2 regions of the Streptomyces sp. NPDC003011 genome follow, and region 1 is predicted to be linked to the other one. Evidence: riboswitches for the same ligand, from Rfam matches in the RefSeq annotation. Region 1 holds a riboswitch; the other holds the start of a gene.

Region 1 (3,375 bases):
CTGGCGTTCATCCTCACCAAGCGGATCTGCCTCGGCCTCCAGCGCCGGGACAAGGACAAGGTGCTGCACGGCCGCGAGTCGGGCATCATCAAGCGCCTGCCGCACGGCGAGTTCATCGAGGTGCACGAGCCGCTCAGCCAGGAGCAGCTGCACACGCTCACCGCGCACGAGCAGTACCAGCCGCTCGCGATCGGCCCGACGGTCGACGTGAACGGTGTCGAGCGCAAGGTGAAGGGCTCCGAGAAGCTGCGCGCCAAGCTGAGCGAGGCGTACTACGGCGAGGAGAGCCAGATCCCCAAGCCGACCGTCGAGGAGTACAAGGAGATCACGAGCGGCCACGGCCACCACTGATCACCGCGTCGCCACACCACGGCAAGGGCCCCCGTCCGGTCTTCGGACGGGGGCCCTTGCCGTGCCCGGTGCTGGATAGGGTGGACCCGACGAGAACGGGCGTCCCGGAGACCGGGACCGGACCAGGAGCGGCTTATGAGCGCTGTGACCCCCGCTGGAGGCGACACCGCGGCGGGCCGTTCCTGGCCCGAGGTGCTGAACGCCCTGCTGTACGGCCGTGACCAGGGCGCCGACGCGACGGCCTGGGCAATGGACCGGATCCTGCGCGGCGAGGCGACCGACGCGCAGATCGCCGGGTTCGTGGTGGCGCTGCGCGCCAAGGGCGAGACGGTCGAGGAGATCACCGGTCTGGTCCGCACGATGTACGAGCACGCGAACGTGATCGAGGTGCCGGGCGCGACCGTCGACATCGTCGGTACCGGCGGCGACGGCGCGAAGACGGTGAACATCTCCACGATGTCCTCGATCGTCGTGGCCGGCACGGGCGCGAAGGTCGTCAAGCACGGGAACCGGGCGGCGTCCTCCGCGTCCGGCGCCTCCGACGTGCTGGAGAAGCTCGGGGTCAACCTGGAGCTGACGCCCCGGCGGGTGGCCGAGGTCGCCGAGGAGGCCGGGATCACCTTCTGCTTCGCGATCAAGTTCCACCCGGCGCTGCGCCACGTGGGCGCCGCGCGCGGCCAGTTGGGTATCCGTACGGTGTTCAACGTGCTCGGCCCGCTGACCAACCCGGCCAGGGTGCGGGCGCAGGCCGTCGGGGTCGCGGACCCGCGGATGGCGCCGATCGTCGCGGGCGTCTTCGCCGAACGCGGCAACTCCTCGCTGGTGTTCCGCGGTGACGACGGCCTGGACGAGCTGACCACCACGGCGACCTCACGGGTCTGGGTGGTCCGGGACGGCAAGGTCACCGAGGAGAGCTTCGACCCGCGGGACGTCGGCCTCGACCTGGTCCCGGTGGAGGCGCTGCGCGGCGCGGACGCGGCGTACAACGCGGAGGTCGCGCGGCGGCTGCTGGAGGGCGAGAGGGGCCCGGTGCGGGACGCCGTCCTGCTGAACTCGGCGGCGGCGCTGGTGGCGCTGGAGCCGGGGGACGGGCCGCTGGCCGAGCAGATCCGGGCCGGTATGGAGAAGGCCGCCGAGGCGGTCGACTCGGGGGCGGCGAAGCGGACGCTGGAGCGCTGGGTGGCGGCCAGCAACGCGTAGCGCCCGTGAGAGGGATGTCCCGCGATCCGGACACGGGTTGCGGGATCCCGATCACTTCACGTACGTTTTCGCACCAGGTCATGAGTGACAGTCATGAGGCCCCGGCCGACTGTCCGGCAACCCTCCGTCCGTGGCGGGGTGCCCCGGGTGAGGACCAGGCCGTAGGCAGCGAGGTCTGCGGCAAGCGCGGACCCCTCGAGATACCAGGGGTCCTGGTCGTCGAGGAGCCTTCCGTGAGCAAGCGAATGCGATAGGGCCGCAGAGCCCCGCCTCCGCACCCCCTTCTTCACCTTCTCCGCGCCGAGCCGTGTCCGCTCGCGTCGTGATTCCAGCTGCCACTCACGGGAGTTCGCCATGTCTGTCTCCACCGCTGCCGTCGCCCAGTCCGTTTGTGCCCCGCTGCCCGTTCTGGGCCGGGATGTCACCGTCCCGCTCGTCACGGGCGGCGAGGTCACCTACGCGGCGCTCGACTACGCGGCCAGCGCCCCCGCCCTCCAGCGGGTCTGGGACGACGTGGCGGCCTACGCCCCGTACTACGGCAGCGTGCACCGCGGCGCCGGCTACCTCTCCCAGCTCTCCACCGACCTGTTCGAGAACGCCCGCCGGACCGTCGCCGCGTTCCTGGACTGCCGCGCCGACGACCAGCTGGTCTTCACCCGGTCCACCACCGACTCCCTCAACCTGCTCGCCGCCGCGCTCCCCGCCGACTGCCGGGTCTTCGTCTTCGAGACCGAGCACCACGCCTCGCTGCTGCCCTGGCGCAACGCCGAGGTCACCTGCCTCGACGCCCCGCGCACCCCGCGCGAGGCCGTGGCGGCCCTGGAGCGCGCGCTCGCCGACCGCGACCCGAAGGGCCCGGCCCTGGTCTGCGTCACCGGCGCCTCCAACGTCACCGGCGAGCTGTGGCCCGTACGGGAGCTGGCGGCCGCCGCGCACGCCCACGGTGCCCGGATCGTCCTGGACGCCGCGCAGCTGGCCCCGCACCACCCGGTGTCCGTGCGCGACCTCGACGTCGACTGGGTCGCCTTCTCCGGACACAAGCTGTACGCCCCCTTCGGCTCCGGCGTGCTGGCCGGCCGGGCCGACTGGCTGCGGGAGGCCGACCCGTACCTCGCGGGCGGCGGCGCCAGCCGCAGGGTCACGCGCCGCGAGGACGGGGGAGTGGACGTGGAGTGGCACGAGAGCGCCGCCCGTCACGAGGCCGGTTCCCCCAACGTCATCGGCGCCTACGCCATCGCCTCCGCCTGCACGGCACTCACCGAGGCCGGCTTCGACGGCCTTGTCGCCCGCGAGCGGTACCTGATCGAGAAGGTCCGCACGGGCCTCGCCGAGGTTCCCGAGGTCAGGGTCCTGTCCCTCTTCGGGGACGACGCCCCCCGGGTCGGCGTGATCTCCTTCGTCGTCGACGGCTGGAACAGCTCCCACTTCGCCGCCGCGCTCTCCGCCGAGTACGGCATCGGCGTCCGCGACGGCCTCTTCTGCGCCCACCCGCTGCTCCGCGCCCTGCTCGGCAGCGACCCCCGGACCCAGGGCGAGTGCGGCGCCCCCGAGGCCGCGCCGGGCGAGAAGTCCCTGAACGCCCTCAGGGTGAGCTTCGGCGCCGGAACGCCCGACGAGCACGTGGAGCGTTTCGTCACCGCGGTGAAGGACCTGGTGACGCACGGCGCGAAGTGGAGCTACCGGACGGAGGACGGCCGCTGCGTGCCCGCGGTCGGATGACCTGCCCTCCCGGGGGCGCGGGACCTACGAGTCCAGCCCGATGGCGAACGCGGCCTCCAGGTCGTGCTGCGAGTACGTCCGGAAGGCGACGTGCGTGTCCGTCCC
Region 2 (3,375 bases), on a different contig from region 1:
CCGCGTCGAAGACCGGCTCCAGCGGGGTCTGGTACAGCATGTGGTGGACGAACCACAGCGCCGAGTTGGCGATGCCGTTGTACGCGTCGGCGTGTACGTCGGCGGGGATGTCGAGCATGCGGACGCCCTGCTCGCCGACCCCGCGCCGGACCGCCTCGCGGTCGCCGTCCCCGAGCGCCGAGCACACCCACAGCGCGCCGGCGTCGGGGCCGATGGCGGACAGTCCGGAGACCAGCCCGCCACCACCCCGCCTGGCGTGGAGCGAGCCGTCCTCGCGAACCTCGTACGAAACCGGGCCGCGGTTGGACGCGACCAGTACTGCAGCACCGTGCGTTGAAGCCATACGCCTCAACCTAGCCCGGCCCCGAACCGCTCAAACGTACGGACGGCCTCTTCGGGGTGGTGGCCACCGTCCCGGGGAGCGCGTGCCGCGGCGCACCTCAGGCGACCTTCCGTTGCGCGTACTCGGCGATCTCCGCCATCGGCGGCCGTTCCTCCGTGTCCACGGAGTAGGTGCGCGGCTCGAAGCCCGACCGGCCCCGTTCGAACTGGGTGAGGGAGGGCCGGATCAGGTGACCGCGGGCCAGCCGCAGCTGGGCCGTGCGGTAGATCGCGGCGGACATCCGGCCGAGCGCCTGCCCGTCCTGGTGGCGGTGCTTGCGCACCCCGACGTCGACCTGGGCGAGGGCGTCCAGGCCCGCCAGGTGCAGGGCGTCGATCAGCATGCCCAGCTCCACGCCGTACCCGACGGGGAACGGCAGCTGTTCCAGCAGCGAGCGGCGGGCCGCGTACTCACCGCCGAGCGGCTGCACGAAACCGGCCAGCTGCGGCCAGTGCATGTTCAGCAGCGGGCGGGCCATCAGCTCGGTGACCCGGCCGCCCTGGCCGGCCGCGCCCCGCAGCGGCCGGTCGTACATGCCCTTGACCAGATCGACGCCGGGGTCGGTGAGCAGCGGGCCCACGATCCCGGAGACGAAGTCGGAGGAGAACTCCTTCAGGTCGGCGTCGATGAAGCAGACGATGTCACCGCTGGTGACCAGGAGCGAGCGCCACAGCACCTCGCCCTTGCCGGGGACGGCCGGGACGCGGGGCAGGATGTCGTCGCGGTGGACGACCCGCGCCCCGGCCGCGGCGGCCACCTCGGACGTGCGGTCGGTCGATCCCGAGTCGACGACGACGATCTCGTCGACGAGCGGGACCTGCTGCATGAGGTCGTGACGGATCACGGCGACGATGTCGCCGACCGTCTCCTCCTCGTTCAGCGCGGGCAGCACGACACTGACCGTCTGGTGCGTGGCGCGTTTCGCGGCCAGGATCTTGTGGAGCGGGCGGTCGGTCTTCGACCAGGAGCGGGTGCTCAGCCAGCGCTCGACTTCGTTCAGCACAGTGCGCGGCTCCTCTGCGTTCTCTCGGCGAGCTGTGATCCATGGTCTCTGGGGGGCCATGTGATCCATCTCGCGGTTCGGACGGCTCCCTCAACTGTCCTGGCCTTCGGTTACAGTCTTGAACAACGCTGATGACCATCGCATGTCGGGGTCGGCGTTCCGTTTCAACGATCAACAACTTCATACCGCTCATCCAGAGGGGCAGAGGGATACGGCCCGATGAAGCCCCGGCAACCCTCCAGCCGGTCTCGTAGCGATCACCGTCGATCGTTTCCGCGAGGCTCCCCGGCTCGGGAAGGTGCCAAATCCGTCTCACGGCGAGATGCGTCGTGAGGAAGATGAGGAGAAAGGGCCTCGCCTCACATGGCTGCGCAGACTGTTGCAAGCACCACGGACAGCATCACCGGCTCCCCTGTCGACCTCGGCCCCGCCGCCGCGCTGAGCTGCCGCGAGTGCGCTCACCGCGTCCCCCTCGGCCCGGTCTTCGCCTGCGAGGAGTGTTTCGGCCCGCTGGAGATCGCCTACGACTTCTCGGCCTACGACACCGAGGAACTCCGCAAGCGGATCGAAGCGGGACCCTCGAACATCTGGCGCTACGCCCCGCTGCTGCCCGTCCCGGCCGACGTGGCGACCAAGCCCAACATCAACCCCGGCTGGACCAAGCTCGTCAAGGCCGACAACCTCGCGCGCGAACTCGGCGTCACCGGCGGACTGTATGTGAAGGACGACTCCGGTAACCCGACGCACTCCTTCAAGGACCGGGTCGTCGCCCAGGCCATCGAGGCCGCCCGCGCCTTCGGCTTCACCACTCTCTCCTGCTCCTCCACGGGCAACCTGGCCGGTGCCGTCGGCGCCGCCGCCGCCCGGGCCGGCTTCCGCTCGTGCGTGTTCATCCCGCACGACCTGGAGCAGGGCAAGGTCGTCATGGCCGCCGTCTACGGCGGCGAGCTCGTCGGCATCGAGGGCAACTACGACGACGTGAACCGCTTCTGCTCCGAGCTGATCGGCGACCCGGCCGGCGAGGGCTGGGGCTTCGTCAACGTCAACCTGCGGCCGTACTACGCCGAGGGCTCCAAGACGCTGGCGTACGAGATCTGTGAGCAGCTCGGCTGGCGGCTGCCGGACCAGCTCGTCGTCCCCATCGCCTCCGGCTCCCAGCTCACGAAGATCGACAAGGGGCTCCAGGAGCTGATCACGCTCGGGCTGGTCGAGGACAAGCCGTACAAGATCTTCGGTGCGCAGGCCGAGGGCTGCTCGCCGGTGTCCGTCGCCTACAAGGCCGGGCACGACGTCGTCCGGCCGCAGAAGCCGGACACCATCGCCAAGTCGCTCGCCATCGGCAACCCGGCGGACGGCCCGTACGTGCTGGACATCGCGCGCCGGACCGGTGGCGCGGTGGAGGACGTGAACGACGAGCAGATCGTCGACGCGATCAAGCTGCTGGCGCGGACCGAGGGCATCTTCGCGGAGACCGCCGGCGGGGTGACGGTGGGTGTGACCCGGAAGCTGATCGAGAACGGGCTGCTGGATCCGACGCTGACGACGGTCGTGCTCAACACCGGTGACGGGCTCAAGACGCTGGACGCGGTGGCGGGGACGGGGCTGACGGCGACGATCCGTCCCAGCCTGGAGTCGTTCCGGGACGCCGGACTCGCGTAAGAAGGTTGCTGTTCGTCCGCGGGCCGGTGGGGGCTGGTCGCGCCCGCGCGGCGGTAGCCGCACATCAACACAGCCCCGCGCCCCTGAGGGCGAAGCCCCGCGCCCCTGAGGGCGATCCCCCTGACCGGAGGTCGAATCCATGAGCGTCACCGTCCGCATCCCCACCATCCTGCGCACCTACACCGGCGGCAAGGCCGAGGTCGCCGCCGACGGAGCCACCCTCGGCGAGGTCATCGCCGACCTGGAGAAGAACCACACGGGCATCGCCGCCCGTGTCCTGGACGACCAGGGCAAGCTGCGGCGGTTCGTCAACGTGTACGTGAACGACGAC

What was found. A riboswitch is a leader RNA that binds a small molecule or an ion and turns the genes downstream of it on or off. The one in region 1 is predicted to bind S-adenosylmethionine.
Region 2: another riboswitch for S-adenosylmethionine. It lies ahead of thrC (threonine synthase); the one in region 1 lies ahead of ACWD0J_RS01580 (aminotransferase class V-fold PLP-dependent enzyme).

What each region holds. Positions count from the first base shown of each region.
Region 1 is NZ_JBSFTY010000002.1:46,328-49,702, forward strand. Features, by position in the region: gene qcrB (cytochrome bc1 complex cytochrome b subunit) at 1-351, shown strand, start outside; gene trpD (anthranilate phosphoribosyltransferase) at 487-1,551, shown strand; SAM riboswitch class IV at 1,628-1,744, shown strand; gene ACWD0J_RS01580 (aminotransferase class V-fold PLP-dependent enzyme) at 1,906-3,270, shown strand; gene ACWD0J_RS01585 (Lrp/AsnC family transcriptional regulator) at 3,295-3,375, opposite strand, start outside.
Region 2 is NZ_JBSFTY010000001.1:228,784-232,158, reverse strand. Features, by position in the region: gene ACWD0J_RS01050 (alpha,alpha-trehalose-phosphate synthase (UDP-forming)) at 1-343, opposite strand, end outside; gene ACWD0J_RS01045 (glucosyl-3-phosphoglycerate synthase) at 441-1,385, opposite strand; SAM riboswitch class I at 1,572-1,730, shown strand; gene thrC (threonine synthase) at 1,749-3,044, shown strand; gene ACWD0J_RS01035 (ubiquitin-like small modifier protein 1) at 3,184-3,375, shown strand, end outside.